DNA from 2 places in the Paenibacillus sp. FSL H7-0918 genome. Region 1 is predicted to be linked to the other one. Evidence: predicted binding sites of a transcription regulator. Region 1 holds the regulator's gene; the other holds the start of a gene.
The links. Region 1 encodes Rex, which represses fermentation and respiration genes when NADH is low (regulators of the CRP and FNR family bind a similar motif). Its sites were predicted from a motif close to TTGTGAAATATTTCACAA; they were not measured.
Positions count from the first base shown of each region.

Region 2: MHI15_RS25470 (DUF1641 domain-containing protein) is a predicted target of Rex. The motif match lies at 7,212-7,229, and genes of this name have one in related genera.

Region 1 is NZ_JBBOWJ010000001.1:776,003-787,860, reverse strand. It holds gene dinG (ATP-dependent DNA helicase DinG) at 1-1,114, shown strand, start outside; gene MHI15_RS03695 (redox-sensing transcriptional repressor Rex) at 1,245-1,898, shown strand; gene MHI15_RS03690 (amidohydrolase) at 1,885-3,186, shown strand; gene MHI15_RS03685 (cell wall elongation regulator TseB-like domain-containing protein) at 3,359-3,877, shown strand; gene MHI15_RS03680 (hypothetical protein) at 4,289-4,831, shown strand; gene MHI15_RS03675 (AAA family ATPase) at 4,824-6,326, shown strand; gene MHI15_RS03670 (3-hydroxyacyl-CoA dehydrogenase family protein) at 6,460-7,332, shown strand; gene MHI15_RS03665 (acetate/propionate family kinase) at 7,329-8,537, shown strand; gene asnS (asparagine--tRNA ligase) at 8,559-9,857, shown strand; gene MHI15_RS03655 (DnaD domain-containing protein) at 9,889-10,641, shown strand; gene MHI15_RS03650 (RNA polymerase sigma factor) at 10,790-11,320, shown strand; gene MHI15_RS03645 (hypothetical protein) at 11,311-11,808, shown strand; gene MHI15_RS03640 (hypothetical protein) at 11,824-11,858, shown strand, end outside.
Region 2 is NZ_JBBOWJ010000004.1:97,873-109,730, forward strand. It holds gene MHI15_RS25435 (electron transfer flavoprotein subunit beta/FixA family protein) at 1-138, opposite strand, end outside; gene MHI15_RS25440 (hypothetical protein) at 387-1,373, shown strand; gene MHI15_RS25445 (hypothetical protein) at 1,407-2,495, shown strand; gene map (type I methionyl aminopeptidase) at 2,692-3,438, opposite strand; gene MHI15_RS25455 (hypothetical protein) at 3,471-4,457, opposite strand; gene MHI15_RS25460 (SGNH/GDSL hydrolase family protein) at 4,626-5,252, opposite strand; gene MHI15_RS25465 (NAD(P)/FAD-dependent oxidoreductase) at 5,417-6,595, opposite strand; gene MHI15_RS25470 (DUF1641 domain-containing protein) at 6,636-7,079, opposite strand; gene MHI15_RS25475 (DUF2785 domain-containing protein) at 7,280-8,122, opposite strand; gene MHI15_RS25480 (nitroreductase family protein) at 8,344-8,961, shown strand; gene MHI15_RS25485 (hypothetical protein) at 9,072-9,692, opposite strand; gene MHI15_RS25490 (EFR1 family ferrodoxin) at 9,696-10,580, opposite strand; gene dnaN (DNA polymerase III subunit beta) at 11,212-11,858, opposite strand, start outside.

The DNA of each region.
Region 1 (11,858 bases):
ATTGGTTGCGCTAGAGAACACTATGAATCTGACGTTAAGCGACATCATCCGTAAGGGTGATAAAATGCTTAACGAGATGCGCGACCAGGAAAGCCAATCTTCAGCAGACAGTCTTGTTACTGATATTAGCGGTTTATTTAAGGATTTGGCTTCCATCCGTGAGCAAGTAAGATTCTTTATGGGGCTGAATGACGATAATGTAGTATATTGGCTGGAGGCAAATGGAAATTACCGCAGCAAATCACTGCAGATGTATGCCGTCCCTGTGGATGTTAGCAGCCAGCTTAAAGAGTTGTTCTTCGATAAGAAAAAAAGCATCGTGCTTACCTCGGCGACGCTGTCTGTAGATAAGTCTTTTCAATTTATGATTGATAATCTCGGACTTAACGAAGCTGCAGAAGAGGGACGTCTAATGACCTCACTCCTTCCATCTCCCTTTAAGTATCGCGAGCAGGCACTGCTAGTTATACCGCGTGATTTTCCTAGTGTGAAGGGGAGTGTGGGCGATGCTCGATTTGTCGATACACTCGTACAGTCATTATCGGAAGCTGCTAAAACAACACGTGGGCGGATGCTGGTTCTGTTTACTTCTTATAAAATGCTGCGTCAGGTATATGATCCGCTTAAAGAGGCTTTGGCCTCACAAGAGATTACGGTGCTTGGTCAAGGCGTGGAAGGTGGCAGCCGGAGCAAGCTGATCCGCCGCTTTCAGGACAGTGCAGCATCCGTATTGCTGGGGACGAGCAGCTTCTGGGAAGGTGTAGATATTCCAGGTGAAGCACTGACTTGCCTGGCCATCGTGAGACTTCCATTTCAACCGCCGAATCACCCGTTGGCGGAAGCGAAGTCGGAGTTATTACAGGCCCAGAAGAAGAATCCGTTCATGAAATTATCTGTTCCTCAAGCGGTTATTCGTTTTAAGCAGGGATTCGGAAGACTGGTTCGCACGGCGCAGGATCGCGGAATAGTTATTGTTTATGATACAAGGGTTATTGAATCTCATTACGGGAAGTATTTCCTTTATTCATTGCCTGGTCCCAAAATGGAGCATATGCTTACTGATCAAATGGTCCCTCGCATAGCGGAATGGCTAGAGGATGGCGGCGCTTCTTAAAACGCTCGTCTTCAGTTTAGCTCCTCCTTATCCTTAAGGGCGGTGTGTTACAGTACCGTCCTTAATAAGGAGAGGTAGACGTTTGAATATGGATTTTCACAAGAACATTACTATTTTTAGGAGGAAAAATATGAAATCGGATAAAATATCAGAAGCCGTTGTTCGCAGACTACCTGTGTACTTGCGTTTTTTGAATGATCTCCAGAATCGCGAAATATTAACAGTTTCCTCTCAGGAACTTGGACAAAAGCTTGATCTTAATCCCGCACAGATTCGTAAGGATTTAGCATATTTTGGTGACTTCGGCAGAAAAGGTATCGGATATGATGTAACGTATCTTATTGAGAAAATCCGTCATATCCTGAAGCTGGATCAACAGCTTAATGTAGCTTTAGTTGGAGCAGGTAATCTCGGACATGCCTTGTCTAATTACAATGCATATCTCAAAGATACTATGAAAATTACGGCTATATTTGATTCGTACGCTCCTAAGGTTGGACGTAAGATCAACTCCCTTACTGTGCAACCGATGGATGAACTAGGCAGCACAATTCGTGAGCAAGGTATTCGCATTGCCATTATTACCGTACCTGATTCAGAAGCTCAAAATGTAGCAGATATCCTCATTTCTTCTGGGATTGAAGCAATTTTGAACTTTGCCCCTGTGATTCTGAAGACACCACCGAATATCCGGGTGCATGCAGCTGATTTTACAACTGATCTGCAAAGTCTTGCTTATTACTTGCGGGATGGAAAGGAAGAAAGTGAACATGAACAACAATAAAACGATAATTAAGGGCGGGTATTTTCTGACTCCGGGAACGGATGAGCCGGTTCTGAGTGGATATATGACTATTGAAGATGATTTAATCACTTACATAGGAAAAGAAGAGCCTCAGATGGAAGCTGGAGTGCAAGTGGTTGATGGCAGCCGTCTGCTGTTCATGCCTGGACTTGTAAACACACATGGTCATGCGGCGATGTCTTTGCTGCGTGGATATGGAGATGATTTAGCGCTACAAGTGTGGCTTCAGGAGAAGATGTGGCCAATGGAGGAAAAGTTCTCCGGTGATGATGTATACTGGGGAACCTCCTTATCTGTATTGGAAATGCTGAAGGGTGGAACTACGACCTTCCTCGATATGTATGATCATATGGACCGAGTAGCCGAGGTAGCTGAGTTATCAGGTATCCGTTCCGTATTGATGCGTGGTGTGATCGGGTTATGTCCAGAGGATGTACAGAATCACAAGCTTGCGGAAGCGATTTCTTTTGCCCGTAACTGGCATGGAAAGGCTGACGGTAGAATTACTACTATGATCTCGCCACACGCCCCTTATACTTGCCCTCCGGACTTCCTGGTTAAGTTTGTGCAGGCAGCGCATGATCTGGATTTACCGATGCATACTCATATGTCCGAAACGAAACGTGAAGTGGAACAAAATGTGGCGGATTACGGGTTGCGTCCTGTAGCTCACTTAGAGAAGCTTGGCATGTTCACACGTCCCTCGATAGTTGCACATGGTGTTCATTTAAATGATGAAGAGATTGAGATCTTGGCTCGCCATAATGTGGGTGTATCTCATAATCCGGGCAGTAATTTGAAGCTGGCTAGCGGAGTGGCTCGGGTTACTGATCTTCTAAAAGCTGGTGTGAAGGTGTCTCTTGGCACGGATGGCGCGGCAAGCAACAATAACTTGGATATGTTTGAAGAGATGCGGCTTGCAGCTCTCATTCATAAGGGTGTCAGCGGTGATCCAACGGCTGTTCCAGCTCCAGAAGCTCTGCGTATGGCTACAGAATATGGCGCGCAATCCATCTTTTTAAATAATGTAGGCAGACTTGCTGTAGGGATGAAAGCAGATTTCATTGCTATTGATATCGATCAGCCACATTTGCTGCCACACACAGATCTGTTGTCTCATGCAGTTTACTCTGCTAGCGCTAAGGATGTTGAGCATGTGTGGGTGAATGGTAAACAGGTCATCAAGCATGGACAATGCTTAACCCTGGATGAGGAAGCTATCCGGCGTAAAGCGCAAGAAGCCTTCGAAGGTTTATTGAAGCGTTAAGTCTGGAGAATAACGAATAAATAATAGGCTGCGACTTTTTGCTTTTAGCAAAAGTTGCGGCCTTTTGTGTATTTTTAAGGCTGGGAAAGCTAGAAAATTATGAAATTTTGGATAAACGCGCGGGTGTGTTATATAATCAAAAAAGATATATTACTAGAAAGGGAGCTGTACCTTGAAGAAAAGGAAAAAATGGATCCTCCTGGGGTCAGTTCTGATTCTGCTCCTGGGGTTTGGACTTATCCAGTTCTATGCCTATATTATGAAAGATCAATGGAACGAGCGTGATATCGCTAAGGATGTTGCCAAAACCAGAGCGGGTCTAACAGAGGTAACCAAAGCACAAAAATCGGTTTGGGATGAAAATGCAGTGTACTGGGTATTAACTGGGAAAAATGAAGCCGGGACTGCTCTTATGGTCTGGGTCCGCTTTACGGTAGATGGAAAATTTGCTGAAGGCGACGACGCAGTGTTTGCTGAGGAACTAAGTAAAGGAACCTCGGAAGCCAAAATACGCGGCATTATCAAAGCTGATCTTCCGGACATAACGATTGAACGCTTGCTGCCGGGAGTATATAACGGAGAGTATGCTTGGCAGCTTTTTTATAAACAGAGCGGTCGGTATTATTATCAATTTTATCGCTTTTCGGATGGGTCCCGAATGGGCGAAGGTTACAGTTTACCTAAAAGTTAAGCTGAACATAAGGAAATTAAGGGTGGCATAGTAAACAAGCGAACTTTATTATAAGTTCGCTTGTTTACATTTATTTGATGTACAAAAGTGATATACTAAGTGATATACTGAATGGGTGGTTATCACCGAATATTCTCTTATATTCACATACGAAAATAGGCTGATTGATTAAAAATCAAGGCCGATTTTGTCGAAAGTGAGGAATTTATTTGGTATTGATGGAAATATTTAAAAAATTAAATTTTAAATATATTCACATTTATTTTGAAATTAGTATATACACCTGTGATATACTACTACTTGTAATTAGAACAGCAATAAGAGACTTCAGTCTCTCTGATGAGCTCTCAAGTAGCTATAAATTATTATAATGAGCTTTATATTTTGTCATCTTTGAGAGGAGGACGTTTCTTGAAATTACGTCTTGTACCTGTGCTGATAACGTCTCTACTGTCGGCTACTCTATTGTTTGGTGGCTTCTTTTTGTATCGTCAGTTTGCAATGCAGGAACCACTTCAGAAGATTGTATCTCAATATGAGGGCGTCAATAATTCTCATATCAGTATTAACCGCAATGAGGTCACTTTGAAACTTGATCTCCAGCCAGGCACGAAATTACGTGAACTGGTTCAGTACGTCTCCCAAGAAGGAAAATCGATGATTGATGGACGTACACTAAAACTTGATGTAGAACAGAACTCCAGTGAACTGCTGGATGAATACTGGGATAAAGCGATGTTCTCTGTAGCCGAAGCTATGGAGAGCCGTAAATATACACTTATACCCACAGAACTTGATGGACTCAAAGCGCAATATCCACAATATAAAAATGTGATAGCCTCAACAGAAATTGATGACAATAATGTCTATGTAAGCTTGAGTAATGGAAAAGAAAGCAAATTTATTATTTTGCCGCGTAAACCTGCGACATTGGGGGTATGGAATAATGCCTAAATACCTTAAAGAAATTCTAATCGGATTTGTTCCTGTCTTGTTTATTTTTATGGCTTTTCTAGGCATTAATATATTCCCGATTGTAATTGCTGCTGGGATGCTCACGGCGTTACTTATCATTGCTCATTTAAGAGGCGGACTTGCGGTAAATGCAGGTGCCGGGAAGAAACGCAAGAAGGATGGACCTTCAAAGCTTACTTTTGAAGAAATTGGCGGGCAAGACAATGCAAAACAGGAGCTTCGTGAAGCGTTGGATTTTTTGATCCGGCATGAGGAAATCAGCAAATTCGGGATTCGGCCTTTGAAAGGGATTCTGCTTACAGGCCCTCCAGGAACAGGTAAGACCCTCATGGCTAGAGCAGCAGCACATTATACGAACTCTGTATTTGTGGCAGCATCAGGCAGTGAGTTTGTAGAAATGTACGTAGGTGTCGGTGCCGGCCGTATCCGCGATTTGTTTAAGGATGCCCGTACCCGCGCCCTTAAGGAAAACAAGCAAAGCGCTATTATTTTCATAGATGAAATTGACGTAATTGGCGGAAAGCGTGAAGGCGGACAGCAGCGAGAATATGATCAGACCTTGAATCAGCTGTTGACTGAGATGGACGGGATCTATAACAACGAAACACCACGCATTCTACTGGTAGCAGCCACTAACCGTAAAGAAATGCTTGATTCAGCATTGCTGCGTCCTGGCCGGTTTGACCGTCATATTCAAGTGGACATGCCTGATAAAAAAGGCCGCAGATCGATTCTCGAATTGCATGCCAAAAATAAGCCGCTTCATGCCAATGTGAACCTCGACAAAATTTCCGAAGAAGCCTATGGTTTTTCCGGTGCTCAGCTCGAAAGTGTTATGAATGAGGCAGCAATTTATATGATGCGTGAGGAATTGACAGAGGTTGAGCAGCGGCATCTGTCGATGGCGATTGACAAGGTTATGATGGGGGAAAAAACGGACAGAGAAACTAACCACGAAGAGAAAAAACGTGTGGCGATCCACGAATTGGGACATGCCATTATGGCAGAACTGCTTCGTCCGGGAAGTGTCAGTCAGGTTACGCTGACTCCGCGGGGGCAAGCCCTTGGTTATGTACGTCACAATCCTCAGCAAGAGCAGTATCTGTACACCAAAGATTATCTCGAAGATCAGATTATGATCGCACTTGGTGGAGCGGCTGCAGAAGAAATGTATTATGGCGGACGAAGCACAGGTTCACGTGGCGATTTTGATCAGGCCCTGAATATTGTCGAAACCATGATGAAATCCGGATTGACTTCGTTGGGTATTGCCAAGCTGGAAATGGTTACCACTGAAGAGCTTATGAAGGAAAACAGTAAAATATTGGACGAGTTGATGGTACGTACTCACGACCACCTTGAAAAGCAACGAAATGTATTTGATTACTCCCTTGACATTTTAATGAAGGAAGAAGTGCTCTCTGGAGAGCAATTTCGATGTCAATTTCGTGACAGCGTGCGTTTACCAGCATAAATATTTATGCTGGTTATTTTTTTTTACTTTTCAGGCATGCTAAGATATCATTATATGTCGGGCTTTATAAATTTTTGCGACAGACAAGGTACAATACAAAAGTATAGATACCTGAAAGGATGGAGACTTTTTTATGAATTTCAAGAAAATTGGTGTCATCGGCGGTGGCACAATGGGACAAGGGATTGCCGAAATGCTGGCAGCCAAGGGCCTGGATGTATTGCTGGTGGAGAAAACCCCTGAGAAACTGGACTACTCCTACGAAATGATCGAGACAAGTCTAGATAAGCAACTGGAGAAATGGGCGATCACTCAAGCTGAGAAGAAGCTGATTCTTAGCCGCATTCAAAAAGTGACACATTTCGCAGAGCTGAGCTCTTGTGACATGGTTATCGAAACAATCGTTGAGGATTTAGAAGAAAAGAAAAAAATATTGAATCAACTGGATCAAGTATGTCCAAACCACATTATTCTTGCCAGCAATACGTCAACACTTAGCTTGACTGAACTTGCAAGTTCTACAATGTATCCGGAACGCGTGATCGGAATGCATTTCATATACCCTGTAGCTAAAGTGGATCTTGTTGAAATTGTACGCGGTCTGAAAACTTCAGATGCTACTTTTGAAGATACAAAATCCTTTGTTGATGAAATTGTTGAGAAAAAAGGTGTAATGATTTATGAATCCCCAGGATTTGTAACATCACGCCTCATTTGCTTGTTTATCAACGAAGCTATGCATGTACTGCAAGAGGGCGTTGCCTCCGCACAGGATATTGACGATGCTATGCGTATTGGTTATCAATTCCAATATGGACCGCTTGAAATGGCTGACAGATTTGGTCTGGATTCGGTTCTTGCTGCACTCGAAAATATGTTCCGTGAATATGGTGAGCTGAAATATCGTCCTTCCACGATCCTTAAGAAGATGGTGCGTGCAGGACAATTAGGTATGAAATCAGGCGAAGGCTTCTTCCAGTACGACAAGGATGGTGACCGTATATGAATATTCTAGTAATTAACTCCGGTAGTTCTTCTTTAAAATATCAATTGTACAATATGGCTGATGAATCCGTTTTGGCTAAAGGTTTGGTGGAACGTATCGGGATGGATTCCTCCATTCTGAACCATAAACCTACTGGTAAAGCTGAAGTAACAGAAGTAAGTGAAATTTTGGAGCATAACACAGCGATTCGTAAAGTTCTAGCTTGCCTAACGGATAAAGAGCATGGCGTTATTGAATCCATTAAAGAAATCAATGCTGTGGGTCACCGTGTAGTACATGGTGGTGAATTCTTCAAAGCTTCCGCACTTGTGGACGCTGATGCCAAGACTAAAATTCGTCAATTGTTTGACCTTGCACCCCTGCATAACCCAGCAGCAATGATGGGGATTACGGCTTCTGAAGTAAATATGCCGGGTGTACCGCAGGTTGTTGTATTCGATACTGCATTCCATCAAACAATGCCTGAAAAAGCTTATATGTACGCGATTCCTAGAGTACTGTACAATAAATATAAAGTTCGTCGTTATGGCGCACACGGTACATCACACGACTTCGTAAGCAAAGCTGCTGCGGAGTACTTGGAGCGTCCGTTGGAAGATCTGAAGATCATTACTTGTCATATCGGTAACGGAGGTAGTGTAACTGCGGTTCAAGATGGAGTGTCTGTGGATACTTCCATGGGTATGACTCCTCTGGAAGGTTTGATGATGGGGACTCGCAGTGGTGATCTTGATCCAGCAATTGTACCTTACGTGATGAACAAGGAAGAATTGTCCGTAGGCGAAGTTAACTCCATGTTGAACAAACATAGTGGACTCCTAGCAATTTCGGGCGTAAGCAGTGATATGCGTGATATTATTGAGGGTATGGAAAAAGGTGAGCCTAATTCCACGCTAGCTTTTGAAATGTATGAGTACCGCTTGCGCAAGTATATCGGTTCTTATGCGGCTGCTATGAACGGTGTAGATGCTATCGTATTCACTGCTGGTGTTGGTGAAAATGCTTCATTGCTACGTGAGAAACTGCTAAATAACCTTACGTTCCTGGGTATTGAGTTGGATGTTGAAGCTAATAAAGTTCGCTCCGGCGACCCGCGTCGTATCTCTACGGTAGATTCCAAAGTGCAGGTGCTTGTAGTTCCGACTAACGAAGAGCTTGTCATCGCACGTGATACAAACCGTATTGTGCAAGGAATTAACGGCTAAATTAGAGGAGAGATTGAAGGCATGGCTAACAAGAGTGTAATCAAGAACGTGAATGAACATGTTGGAGAAAGTGTTGTTATCGGTTGTTGGGTAAACAACAAGCGCTCCAGTGGTAAAATTCAGTTCCTGCAGCTTCGCGATGGTACAGGTTATATTCAGGGAGTTGTAGTGAAATCAGAAGTGCCTGAAGAGGTATGGGATGCAGCTAAGAGCCTCACACAGGAAAGCTCATTGTATGTGACCGGTATTATTCGTGAGGAGCCTCGCAGTCAATCCGGTTTTGAAATGACTGTTACCGGAATTGAAGTTCTGCACCTTACAGAGAATTATCCAATTACTCCGAAAGAGCACGGCGTTGATTTCTTGATGGATCACCGTCACCTCTGGCTCCGTGCCTCGAAGCAGCGGGCTGTTCTGGTTATTCGTGCGGAGATTATCCGGGCAATCCAACAGTTCTTCAACGAGAGCGGATTTACAAAGGTGGATCCTCCGATTCTGACGCCAACGTCAGCAGAGGGAACTACTAACTTGTTCCACACGAAATACTTCGATGAGGATGCTTACCTGACCCAAAGCGGACAATTGTACATGGAAGCTGCAGCTATGGCACTGGGCCGTGTATATTCCTTTGGACCCACCTTCCGTGCGGAGAAATCTAAGACTCGTCGCCACTTGATCGAGTTCTGGATGATCGAGCCGGAAATGGCCTTCACAGATCATGAAGAAAGCTTGAAGGTTCAGGAAGAGTTTATTAGCTTCGTAGTGCAATCCGTATTGAAGAATTGCCGTGCGGAGTTGGAAGCGGTAGGCCGCGATATTTCCAAGCTGGAGAATATCAAAGCACCATTCCCACGCATTACTTATGACGATGCGATCAAGTTCTTGAATGATAAAGGCTTTGAAGATATTGCTTGGGGTGATGATTTTGGTGCACCTCATGAAACAGCAATCGCTGAAGCATACGATAAACCTGTATTTATTACTCATTATCCTGCTTCATTCAAAGCGTTCTACATGAAGCCGGATCCAAATCGTCCTGAAGTCGTACTGTGTGCTGATATGATCGCTCCTGAAGGTTATGGAGAGATTATTGGGGGTTCACAGCGGATCGATGATCCTGCGCTGCTTGAAGAGCGTTATAAAGAGCACAATCTTTCGATGGATTCTTATAAATGGTACATGGATCTGCGTACTTACGGATCTGTACCTCACTCCGGTTTTGGACTTGGGCTTGAGCGTACTGTAGCTTGGATCTGTGGTCTTGACCATGTACGTGAGACTATTCCATTCCCACGTACACTGTACCGCCTCTACCCATAAGTTCTTAGGATTTGAACAAAGGGGGAAGCACATGGACGGCAAGACATGGAGTACCTGGAGCGAAGGCGTCTCCTTCGGTCTGGAGAACGGAATGGCCGTCATACCTTACGCTTTACTGAAGTATTACCGGAAGCTGAATTTAAGCGGAAGTGAAGCGATGCTGCTGATTCATCTGCTCTCCTTCAGGCAAGTGGAAGGGATTGAGTTCCCTTCTCTGGAGGAGCTTCAGGTCGTAACTGGTCGTAGCATTTCCGTTCTGGCCGGAGAATTGCAGAAGCTCATGAAGGAGGGTTTCATTAGCATCGATGGAGACAACGATGAGCTAAGAGATATCCATTATGAACGCTACAATTTCTCAGGGCTATATGGAAAGCTAGGTGCTTATCTTGCGACAGCTGTACAAGAAAATGAGCAAGATAAGGACAAAGGGGCATATGCAACATCAGCTCCCCGGGCTGCTGCGTCAGGTGGAGGATTCGGAACTCCCCCCACATCTCCTTCTTCACTTGGAGATAAAGAGGAGAGCCGGAATCTATTCAGTATTTTCGAGAAGGAATTCGGGCGCCCGCTGTCTCCAATGGAATGTGAGACGATTTCCAGCTGGGTGGATCAAGACCGATATCCTGAGGAGCTGATTCTGTTAGCACTCAAGGAATCCGTATTTGCGGGGAAGGTTCATTTTCGTTATATCGACCGGATATTGCTGGAATGGGCCCGTAACCGGGTCAAGAACGCTCAGGATGTTAAGACGTATACACAAAAATTCCGCAATGGTGGAAGATAGATCGTTTAGGAGAGAACCGTATTGCTTTAGCTATTGCTAGAGTCTGTACGGTTCTTTTTTTATTTTTTTAGATAAGTGCAGGGGTAGGCGAAGATCTCAGCGTCTATTGCTGTGGGAAGGAGGGGAGAGTCATTGAGGAGAGCTATTAATCAAGCGGATTTGCCAAGGAGACGAAGATGCGTTTCGCCAGTTTGTAAATACATACAGTCAGCACATATACAAAATCACCTATTCTGTATTACGTGAAGTCAAAGGGGCTGAAGACGCTGCTCAGGAAGCTTTTCTTCAGATGTATAAATCTCTCCCTGACTACCGTTATCAAGGCTTAAAATCATGGATTACGCGGATCGCCTTAAATAAGGCTATTGATGCCAAACGTAAACGTGATCGGCTACGAGAGTTACCTGGTGACTATGAGCTTGTGCTGAGCCAGACACCTTCAAATGAGGAGGATGTACTAGCCACTGTTGTCCGTCGTGACCGGATGAATCGTCTGTCGGGTGAGATCAACAATTTACCGGAGGGTCATCGGGAAATTATGGTGGCTTATTATCTGGAAAATAAAAAATATGAGCAAATTGCTGCTGAAAATGAAATTACTCTGAAGACGGTGGAGTCCAGACTATATAGGGCGAGACAATGGATGCGAAAACATTGGAAGGAGGACGAATGGCTATGATGAAGAGTGGAGAAAACCTAATTCGCCGCGAGCAGGCAAAAGCTTATCTTGAAGGGCAAGAAAATAGTTTAGAGCGAGAAGAATGGGAACTAATGCTGCTCAAGGATGAAGACACATTTGTTTCATACATGGAGATGCTGGATGAGCTAAAGGAGGATCTGCCTTCATTGGAGAATTCGTCTGCTTTTACAGAGAGAGTTATGGGAGATTGGGTGGCTACGGTGAGATCTTCAGTAGTCATAGAAGAAGTAGCGGGGCAAGAAGAAGGATCACGGCGTTATCGCTGGTATGATAAAACAATCTTTCATTATGCCGTTGCTGCTTCGTTAACGCTGATGATTATGTCTTCCGGGATGTTTGATAAGTTACTCACGGGTGAAATGGAGCTTATTGTCCCTAAGAAAGATAATTCGCCATCTTATAGCGAACAATTCATGCAAGCCACCAGCGGATGGTTGAGCCGGATTATGGACGGAAGACAGAAATGAGAGGAGAAATGAACAATGCAACAGCAGCGTAATAAAATTAAGGGTCTTTT
Region 2 (11,858 bases), on a different contig from region 1:
ATTACAGCTATTCTTCAGCTCCAATGCCACATGGATGGCTTGCCGGTCCGGATAGTTTAGCTCAAAGGTTGCCTTCGGTGGCGGTGAGGCCGAGATCTTACGGCCATCATCAATGCCACGCACATTGTATTTGTTCACGTGTGCAATAAACTTTAAACAAACCACTATTCGCAATATATCGCTCCCCCCATCACATTCTGCAGCTTTTTCACCAGAGAAACGTATGCCAAAATGTTTCCAAAAGTACTATTCTTCGCCAGATTACCACTTCCCTTTATTATCATAATATGATTATCATCACATAATTGGAATGAACAATTATTATAGTATAATAATGTCATTTATTTCATTTTTATTTAAATATAATGGGAATATGGAGGTGTAAATTGAGTAAAATTACTTTACCCGTTTCCGATCCACTAATAAATACTTCCAACACTTATGGGACTTTGTTTTCTATTATTTCTTCGGATAACCGCATATGGCCCTGGGTTTATTCCAACTTCATTCAGCTGAGATATGTAACGGATTGGGAAACTTACTTTTTTGACAATCATGAGCTTCTTGTTGATTATTGCCCATTTCTCAATAAGTTCATATTGCCTAGAACCATCATTTCCAAGTGGTCTTCCTTTACGGATTTCGTTGTAGACTCTATCAACGGCGATTGCTATGTATGGTGCCATCTCGACCGGTACTTTATATCTGCATATCAGGAGTTCGGCCAAGAGCACCGTTTTCACGAGACATTAATTTACGGCTACGATCTTGATCGCCAAACAGTCTGCATTCGGGACAATATTACGGGCGGTAAATTTATGACCGCTCAATGCACCTTTTCCGAACTGGAATCTGCCTTTGACTATCTGTGCAGAGAAGAAAATTTTATTACGCGTGTAACTTTGCTTAGCAAAATCGATGCAGAATTTGATTTAAACGTCGAACAGATTGTCGACAGCTTGCAGCGATATCTATCCTCCAAGCGCACATTTGATTTTATTAACCATACCACTACCAGCATTTATGGACAAAGTGTGTACCAACACCTCATTTATCAAATGGAGCACCCTAAAGAGGATGACCCTGAGCTTGACATTAGAGCTTATCATTTGCTGTGGGAGCATAAGAAGCTTATGGTTTTAAGACTTAAATATCTCCAACAAATAGAACTCCTGATGCAATGCAACCGATGGATTGAACGTTGTACTGAGCTTGAAGAACGTTCTCTTCTGAACAGAAATATGGTGCTTCGGTATAATCTGTCCATGGACCCCAAGGTGCTAGACGCACTCAAACATTCTCTGTTGACCATACAAACAGACGAAGCCAAATTATTGGGCGAAATAATAAGCGCACTCGGCTCCAAGGGATGAATTGGAGAATTAGCAGCAGTTGGAGGGACAATTATGCAGACGTTGCAGACGTTAGAAATGGAATATTACTATAATTCTGCAGGGGAGCCTATTGCAGAGGTACAGTCACTGGGAAACTGCTATACCCGTAATATTTTTTTCATGCTAAAAAGGTATGTCAATGACTCTAGCGTATTGTACAAGATGTTTTTAGATGATTTTAATCTGAAATTAGTTACCCATACTGACAGTGACCAGTTTGAATTAAGCTTGAACGAGATCAAAGATCCCGAGGATTATATAACAGTCGCTAATAAACATACTTTTAGCAACAATGCAGAGGCAGCCATCCAGACGATAGAGACACTGTTAGCAAATAACGAAGTCGTATTTGTCAATACGTTAATGAAACGAGTCCCCTTTTATAGAACATTTGAATTAAACCCGGCTCTGGAAACAGATCATATTGTGGATGGGCATATATTTTTGATCCTAGGGCAGACGGCAACTGATTTTTATTTCTTGGACAATTATATAAATTACAACAAAGAGTATTTCAAGCCTTATCCGCATAACAAAAATATCGGTCAAGATGCCAAAACTTCGTTTATAGATGCCTACAATCGGCAGTTTTCCTGTTTCACAGTGCATCCTAATCAAGATGAGCTTGCTGAATTGCCAGCCCGAGCCTCGCTCATTTTAAGAACCGCGCTATCGAATTATTATAAGCCGCCCTCTTGTACCGAAGGGCGCCTTGAATATATCGGACGATCAGCTATCCAGGAACTGAACAATCTGTTTGCAAGTGGACGCTTCATCCTCAATACAAAGATTTCAAACCGCCCCCATGACCTTTACTCTTTAACCCGGACGACGCTCACCCGTCATTCAGATAGAAAAAAAGTATTGCTGTTGCTGCTGAATTCCTTAGCGAATCCTAATGCTCTCAGCGATGTCATTCATTATGCTCGGCAAAGCATCGAACAATGGGAACTTTTAAGGAATGTTATGACCAGGCAGTATATCATGAATGAATTTACACTTACTGACCAGATGGAAGAATACATGGCCTATGTCCTTCATGCGGAAGACCTGTTTTATCATTCCATTGAAAAAAACATCGATAACTTATGCCAAATATAGGATATAAGCGTAACGCCTCATCCTAGAAAAAAAGAGACTTGTCAAATAGACAGGTCTCTTTAAAGTATTTACCGCATTGCCACTTATCACGGCTAATAACAACTTCGCTAACGACATGGAAGGAACGGAGGGTCCGGGTAAGGGCTTTTGCTCATATCCCCCTCCATCCTCCACCCCTTTAAGTCGCTATTCGAGCTTACACACTAGTCAGAATAACAGGCTCACCTTTAGTCACGATAATCGTATGTTCAAACTGCGCTACTCGACCGTTATCTACAACACTCAGCGTCCAGCCATCCGATTGCTGCTCCACATAGTCCGCTCCAGTCGAGAGGAAGGGCTCTATTGTAATTACTTGTCCTTCCTTTAGCACCGTGGTCACTCTTGGATTATAGAAGGGTAGAATTTCAAAAGGCTTCTCATGCAGTGATTTGCCAATTCCATGGCTGCACAGATTACGCACCACTCTATAACCGCGTTTGCGAGCTTCAAGTTCCATCATTCTGCCGATCTCGTTAACCTTCATTCCTGCCCGCAGATGATTGATCACACTCATCATGGTTTCCTCTGTACTCCGGCATAAACGCAGAATATCATCGTTATAGGGCGGCAGTTGAAAAGAAACGCCAGCATCCCCATAATACCCATTCAGCTCAGCAGAGACATCAATGTTGATCAAATCGCCAGCATTAATCACTCTCGGACCCGGAATACCATGAGCAACCTCTTCGTTCACACTGATGCAGGTGCTGCCCGGGAAATTATAAGTTATCTTCGGGGCTGAGGATGCTCCGAAGCTTTCCAGAATCTCAGCTCCAATAAGATCTAACTCCGCAGTCGTCATCCCAGGGGTTACTTTCTTTTTCATCTCGGCGATGGTGTGGCCCACCACTTTTCCAATAGCTTTTAACCCTTCTAAATCTTGTACCGTATCACTTGTCATCCAACACACATTCCTCTCACTTCATGAATTAATCATTTGTCCAGCCTCTGAAATGCACTCCCTACCCACTGAAAAGTATCTTCCACTTGTTTGCCTGCTGCGTTATCGTAGTAACTTCTCTTGAAGCTATGCTCATCAACTTTATCCAGTTTTATGGAATACCGCTCAGGACTGCTGATAAACAGCTGGTTTTCAGGTTTAATAGGCAGTTCTTCTATCACGTTATTTCTTCTGAGTGTAAAAAGCTTGTAGAAATAACCGTTACTCGTTCCATATTGTCCGATCGTAAAATCGGGATCACCATCTCCATTATAATCCTCAAACTGAAGCTGGAAAAAATCATTAAAGGTCTGGGCAAATTGATCATTTAACGGATAGCTACTCAGTGTTTTTCCATGCTTATCAGTCACTACTAGCCTAAATCGGCCACTCCAGTTTCTTCCCGCTAACGGACTCGGTGTAGTCCAATCTTCGCTATATGTCCCCTCTAGCAGTTGCAGATTTAAAAATCCCGCTCTCCCTGTGACCGGAGACAGTTCATTATGTGATAGGGTTACTGGACCTGTTACCTCGACAGAAGTCTCCACAGGGTCTGCCTGTTCAATGTTCTCCGTATCGATTGTTCCATAAATGAGCTTTCTTAACTGGTCAGAGTTTTTTACAGGAATTGTGTAGCCCTGACTGCTGTTCTCTGCTGTAGTAAACATCCCTTCATGTCCAAGTTGATCTCCAAGCGCTATGTAATAATCCTCCGAATAGCCGTCCCCATAAACAAGCTTCATTTCAAATTCCGGACCCCAATCCAGATCATCAGAAAATTTCTTACTCTTGTTCATAGCCTCCGCAAGCGTCTTGATCAAAACAGAATCCTTTAGCGTTAAGCTCTCTGAGTGCAAAGGACGATCCGCTTGTTTCTGATCACTCGTTGCCACGGGTGTCAACGACACGCCTTCGATCCATCTGGCATTGATGAAGCCCAAATCACTTTTACATCCGCTTAACACTACGACCAATAACAAAGGTGCTATCCATATTAACCGCCTAATGCGAATCGCCTCCAATACATAAGCATATTCCAATTATAACAGTGTCTATAAATATATAAAAACGACTTTATGAACACGCGATTAAAAAAAGACTACAACCTGCTTATTAAAGCGTGGTTCTAGTCTTAGAATGGCAATTGATTAGATTGCTCCCATCGTTTTGAGCCAAGCATCCGCAATAAGTGCATGACCTGCAGGAGTAGGATGTACTCCATCATATGCCCAGTAAGCCGGTTCTGCTTTTACGGAAGCCGCTGCAAAAAGTCCATCTAGCGGAACCAGCGGCGCCCCATATTCACGTGCCAGCTCGCGGACAATATGAATTTTAGGATCAAGATCCTGACGCCAAGTTCTACGATCTTCCGGTACAGGCAAAACAAAAGGCTCTATAAGCACTAATTTAGCATCTAAAGATTTCTGAGTGCGTTCGATCAGGTCCCGATATGAAGCTTCAAACTGCTCGGGAGTGGTTTCTTCACCAGAATCAAAACGCCGCCAAGTGTCATTAATTCCAATATAAATGGACACCCAAGTCGGCTTCAAATCCAGACAATCCTGATCCCAACGTCCCTGTAAATCAACAATACGGTTGCCACCAATACCACGGTTAATAAAAGTAAGATTCTTCTCTGGATATAAATACCCCAGACGAGCGGCGACCATCATTGCATAACCTACTCCAAGTGATGAAGCGTCTTCATGATTACGCCCCCAGTCTGTTATGCTGTCCCCTTGAAACAGAATGACATCGTTTTGTTGGAATATCATAAATGAAATCCTCCTCTAACTACCTCTGTTAATATAACCCAATCTATTATATCAAATACAATGAATACAGCCTACTGTGAAACATCAATAATGCAAACATTTCACTAAAAAAACAATAACAAAAACCCCGCTCAGATTTGAGCAGGGTTTAGGGTTAAACTATATTAGTAAGCTAGGCTGAACAATCCTTTAATGTGGGACAAGTAACGGATATTACTTGCTTCCTTCATTAGAGTTGCAGGCAAGCCTTTTAACGGAGTAGAACTTGCACCAACGATGGCAACACCGTCTTTACGGCCTAAGCTAGCAAGTGTACCAGAGTTGATTGGGCTAAAGCTTTCAAACGATTTATTTTTCAAGAAGGCATACAGATTGTATCCGATCAATTCACCCATTTGCCAAGCAATTTGCGCAGTTGGAGGGTAAGGACGTCCATCTTCTGCAAAGACCACCGCGCTGTCACCAGCAACGAATACATCTTTGTGGGAAGTGGATTGCAAGAATTCATTCACCGTTGCACGACCTCGGTTAACTTCAAGACCCGATTCGCCGATGAGTGGATTTCCTTGTACGCCACCAGTCCATACAAATGTGTTAGCAATAATTTTTTGACCGTCTTTCAAGTCAATCGCATTGCCTTCTACATTCGTAACAGGAAGACCTGTCAGGAATTGAACACCACGTTTCTCCAAGCTTGCTACAGCACGTTCGATTAATGCATCTGGCAATACTGGAAGGATTTTAGGACCTGCTTCAACGAGCATTAGCTTAATTTCTTTAGGATCAACGCCATATTTTTTAGTAAGTGTAGGCAATACATCCGCGATTTCACCAACAAGCTCAACACCTGTTAAGCCGCCGCCACCGATCAGGATGTTTGCATCTGCTTCATTTTTCGATTTCGCATATTCACGAATACGATCTTCAATATGTTGATGAATTTTGTTAGCATCTGCAGCTGATTTCAATACCATACTGTATTGTTCAAGCCCTGGAATGCCAAAATAAGCTGTAGTGCTGCCAAGACCTACAACAAGCGCATCATAAGTAAGTGTCACACCATCAGAAAGAACAATTTGTTTGTTCTCCACAGAAAATGAATTAACCTTCGCGATTTTCAGGTCAATATCTTTCCCTGCGAAAAGCTTAGTTAGAGGCATAGCTACAGCACCCTCTGCAACATTACCTGCTGCAAGACGATGCAATTCTGTAATGATTTGGTGTGTAGGATACTGATTAACTACAGTAATTTTAGCTTCATCTTTTTTGAGATATTTGCGTACGGTTAAGGCGCTTAGTAGACCACCATAACCTGCTCCTAGAATGACAATATGTTTAGACATGATGTTTCCTCCGTCCCTTACGTATAAGATATGAAAATGATTATTTCTGCTTACTGCGTTCTCCAGCAACTTGAAGGTATGCATTTACGAAACGGAAAAGCTTTTGCGCTTGTGGATCTTTCAACAACTTCATAAGACCAAAAAGACCAATAACTTCGTTACTTTCATTCGCACGATCTTTTGCTTCGATCACTGTAGCTGCCATATTCTTCGCGGAATGCACTACAGGTTCAGCAAGTTCTTTAATTGCACTTACCGTATCACTTTTCAAGACATCATCCGCTGCGACAGTTTGCACAAAGTCATAGGACTTTGTAAGCACGCCAACAAGCTCAGTTAATTTTGGCAGCTGTTCCACCAAGACTGTTAATGATTCCTGAACTTCTGGTTTCAAGAGCTGTTCTAGAACATCCATTTGTTCCTTGCTAACAGCTACTTTTGGTGATTCTTGTTCAGGTTGTGTTTGAGTGATTGATTCTGACATATCCAAATCTCCTCTGCAATAAGCTTTGCTGCTTAATAGTAATGAAAAACATAAGAACTTTTAACGCCATATTTCTATTATAGCACTTATCAAGTTATAAATGTCACAAAGTTTTTGAATTTCCATAAAAATTTGTGATTTTTATTACATTATAATAAATTATTTAAATTACTAGTGTTAATTAAAACCGTTTGAGTGAATTAATGTACAAATTCATTCAAATTCTTCTCAGTTTTCAATAAAACATCCACAATGTCCATATTCTTCTCTGTTAGAAGTAACCTGAAATAAAGAGAACGCAGGAAGTTCTTTGTATTTATTCGATTAACGTACTGGCTGTGGCTTCTAGGCCAACTGCCACATTGCGCCAAGTTGAGAATCCAATCGGTTATAGACTGCTGTGGAAGTAAATGATGATCGATGATTGTAACTATAATAGTAGCAATCCTTTCATCTTCTTCGTCCCTGAATATGTATTGATCGTTATAAAGCATCTTTTGAATAACTGCCAGAACCTCTTCCCGCACCGCGGCATCACTCTCCGAGCATAAAACCAGCTCATCCAAGGCGTCGGCGCCATGGGCTGCTGCGTGTGCCCAGCCTTCTTTTTCCATATAACCTCTTAAGTCCCGTTCTTCCTCATAATAACGAATCAAACCCTGCTTCACCTTTATAAATTCAGAGCTATCCAATATAGCCATTTCCCTATGCCTCTGGAGAATAAGAGCAACAACCAATACAGAAAATGTTCTTGTATACACCGTCAGATCTTCTTTATTCCCAATGTGATAAAAAAGATGCTGCTCGTCAAGAAGTATCCACAGCAGTTCACGAAGCTCCGCATCATTAAACCAATGTTTCTCATTAATCCATTTGTAGAATGTGGAATAAATCAATTCATCACGCAGTACAGGCTCGGGATCTCCTATATGCTCAAGCATCAACTTCACATAATCCTTTATGTCCTCTCCACTTCTAAGCTCGTAGTCATTCTCTTCGATTCTTTGCAAATCTATCATCAATTGTTCTCTACTATTAATCAATTTATCCACCCTTTCATCCACTGTGTTTCTACATATCCTAATATCCTAATTTATGTCCTATTTTTTGACAACAGGGTGTTCAAGATTAACTTCAATAAATTTTATCATTGACGAATTTTTTAAGCTGTGTTATTTTGAGTTAGTAACATTTAGTTAGTTCATTTACAAATATCAGGTGTTGATATTTTACAACCGAATACATACACAACGGAGGAATACTTATGAGCGCTTTTACAGACTTGATTCAGTCACGCAGATCCGCTATGAATTTTGTGGAAGGGGTTATCATCCCTCAGAATGAATTAGAGGAAATGTTCTCTTATGCCAGATTGGCACCCTCGGCCTATAATCTACAGCATACAAATTACAAAGTGATATCTAACGAGAGCTTAAAAGAAGAAATTCGCGAAGCAGCTTACGGCCAATATAAAATCCATACTGCTTCAGCAGTTATTGTAGTGCTAGGAGATAAGCATGCTTATCAGCAGGCTCCAGAAATCTATGGCGGGCTTAAAGCTTTAGGAGCGATGTCACAAGAGGAATATGATGAGCAAATAGAGATGATTAACAATGCTTACATTGATAAGGATGCTTTTCAAAGAGATGAAGCAATACGTAATGCCTCTCTCTCTGCCATGCACTTTATGCTGATCGCCAAAGATAAAGGCTGGGATACCTGCCCGATGATCGGCTTCGATGCTGATGCTATCCAATCCACCTTGAATCTGCCGGATCATATGGTACCTGCTATGCTGATCACGATCGGCAAAGACAAAAAACATAAAATCAGACCCCGCGGCTACCGTAAGCCAGTTAACGAATTCGTTGAATTCATCTGATTATAGATACAGCAAAACGTTCCATCCGAGGCAAGTAGCGGGTGGAACGTTTTTTAATTGGAACTCATCATGAAGATAATGAACCGTACGCCCGATATACAAGAGGGGCTCTACTTCGCATATTGTAAAATGGCTATCGCTGCTCGTTCCCGTCGTTCGGAGTCATCACAAATCAAAGCATCTTTCAAAATATTAAGCGCCTTAGAGAGTGTCTCCTCATCCAATTCCAGCGGACTATTCACTTCTTGTTCATTAGCAGAAACACCTGTAATCCACAGATCCAAGCGAGCACTTGGTTTGGGACCCTTATATTGTACAACCGGTGCACTTTGGTTAAATAACTCCCGCACGCCTGTGTTTAGTTCAGAAATCGGCACACTTTTCAACCACGTCACACCACGCCGATGGCATGTACCCTCGTCAACATTATCAGTAAACTCGTTGTAAAAATAATCTCCGAGGTCCCCGAGATGTACCCAATCTCCATCGGCCACCAGCACATAATCTCCATCTTGCATCGTATGTACAAATAGCTGAAGGGCTTGCAGATGTTGCGTAAGCTCCAACTCACTATATTGGTATGTGCCAATCAATCGATCACGAAGTTCCTCTGTGCTTAGATTCTCCAGATCCCCTATTCCGGGGTAGCCGATACTCACATAATTATCCTCCAAAAATGTGGTGATCCGCTCAATCCCCAGTGGCTTCGATCCCATCCGAAACAGATTCATATGTCATTCCTCCAAATACTTAATAAAATGCTTGTAGTAGCCCTTGGATTTGGGAGTAACAAACCGTCCATCATTCGCAGAATCCTTCATTAGTTTATGAAGCTTCGGACCTCCAGTATAGGGATCTACTACGCTAGCCTTAAGTCGTGTCGCTTGGATTGCCTTCTGAGGACAAGAATAAACACAACGCATACATAATAAACAATTTTGACTGAAAACAATTCTTTCTACGCCGCTACTAATATTGGATGTTGGACAGTTTCTGACACATTTTAAGCATAGTGTGCAAGCGTCCGTTGTACGCAATCCTTTGGCGAAGTATTTTCCCCCTTGGTGCTCCTCACAATAATATACTGTTCTCAGAACCCGCTCCAACACAGGGTGAATCGGCAGATTTCGTGGTGTCCGCTTTACGATTTCCTCTGCAAACAATTCCACCTTACGCTGTGCGGCTTGATACAACTGCTTATTCAACCTGTCATCATATTTAATATAAAAATTACATGGCATCGCCAAAATCGAATTGTGAAAGGGATTATATCCCTTCCCACGCAAAGAACGAAGCACCGTATTCGAAGCACCGTTATTGATATAGTGTGGAGAGGATGCCGTTTTGAATACAAATGCCGGGGTTCCATTACAATCAGGTAGCCCTTCTGCAAAACGTTCAACAAAACCGGAAGCGCCAAAGCCTAGAACCGGATGACCAATACCTATAAGATCATAGGCTTCATATTCTACAGAACGAGTGCCTTTAAAAACATCTTCCACTCTAAACAAATCTACATCTTGCCCTTTACTTCTTAGCCTTTCAGCAAATTGCTTAGCAATAATCTCCGTATTGCCCGTACCTGAGAAATAAAATATGGCCGTCTTTGCATTATGCATTCCATCCCCTCCCAGATCAAATATACCTCATTCCCGTCTGGGAAAGCTGTGAAGTTGAGATGGGTTTTGGCTATTTGGGACTCAGTTGCCCTTATTTCCATGATTTCGCTCGTTTTACCACACTATCGGACTCAGTTGCAGCTATTCGCTCAAATGCACTCCTTTTCTGCACAAATCAGGGGCAATAAGAGCTATACAGTCCGAAACCTTCGCAATATGAACCAATGTGCTGAAATAGCTGCAATACGGTCCGCTACGATCTCAATCGAGCAAAAGGTAGCTGGTTTCGAGATGTAGGCGGCTAAGTTTGGGACGTAGACGGCTAGGTTGAGTAATAGGTAGCTAATTCCGCACGAAGTAGTTAAGTTGAGCTATAGGGAGCTAATTCCGCACGAAGTAGTTAAGTTGAGCTATAGATAGCTAATTCCGCACGGAGTAGATAAGTTGAGCCCAAGACAGCTAGTTTAAGCAATGGGCAGCACGTCTAGGATCAAATTTGGCAGGCGATGTTCTTTTTAGCAACTGTCCGGACTCAGTTGCTATTTCCATAATTTCGCTCGTTTTATCACACTATCGGACTCAGTTGCAGCTATTCGCTCAAACCTACTCAAATACTGTACTTAACAAATCCTCAATCATGCGTCCTCACAGGAGTAATTAAAAAAAGTGTGGACGAAGATGCGTCTACAGGCAGGATCACCAGCGGCCTTTCTTTTCCCGCGAACCTGATTCTAAGCGTCTCACTATCGATCGCCCGAAGGATGTCCCTGAAATATTTTCCGTTAAAGGCTACTCGAAAATGATCACCTTCCAGATGCTCCAAAGGAATCTCTTCTTTTACATCCCCAATTTCTGCAGTCTTGGACACTAAACTTAACGTGTTAGAAGGAAGTACGCTGAGCAAAACACTCTCACCAGCCAATATAGAAATACGTTCAACCACATGTAATAAACGGTCTTTCTTAACAATCACTTCGGAGAGGTACGCTTTTGGGATTAAATTATTGACAGAGGGATAAGTTCCTTCTAGAAGAGCAGACTGAACCCTCAATCCATTAGAAATAAATCTGATCTGCTTGGGGCCTATTTCTAAATCGGTGCTGCTGCCTGCATCATCGTTTAATATTTTTAAAAGATCCTCCAGGGTGCTGCCCGGGATTACAACATCTAAAGGAATTGTCCCGTAATCTTCTACGCTTTCAACAACATGCTGGGCGAAGCGGATGCCATCAGTGGCGACTACACGAATATTATGCTTCTCTATTTGCAGCAAAACTC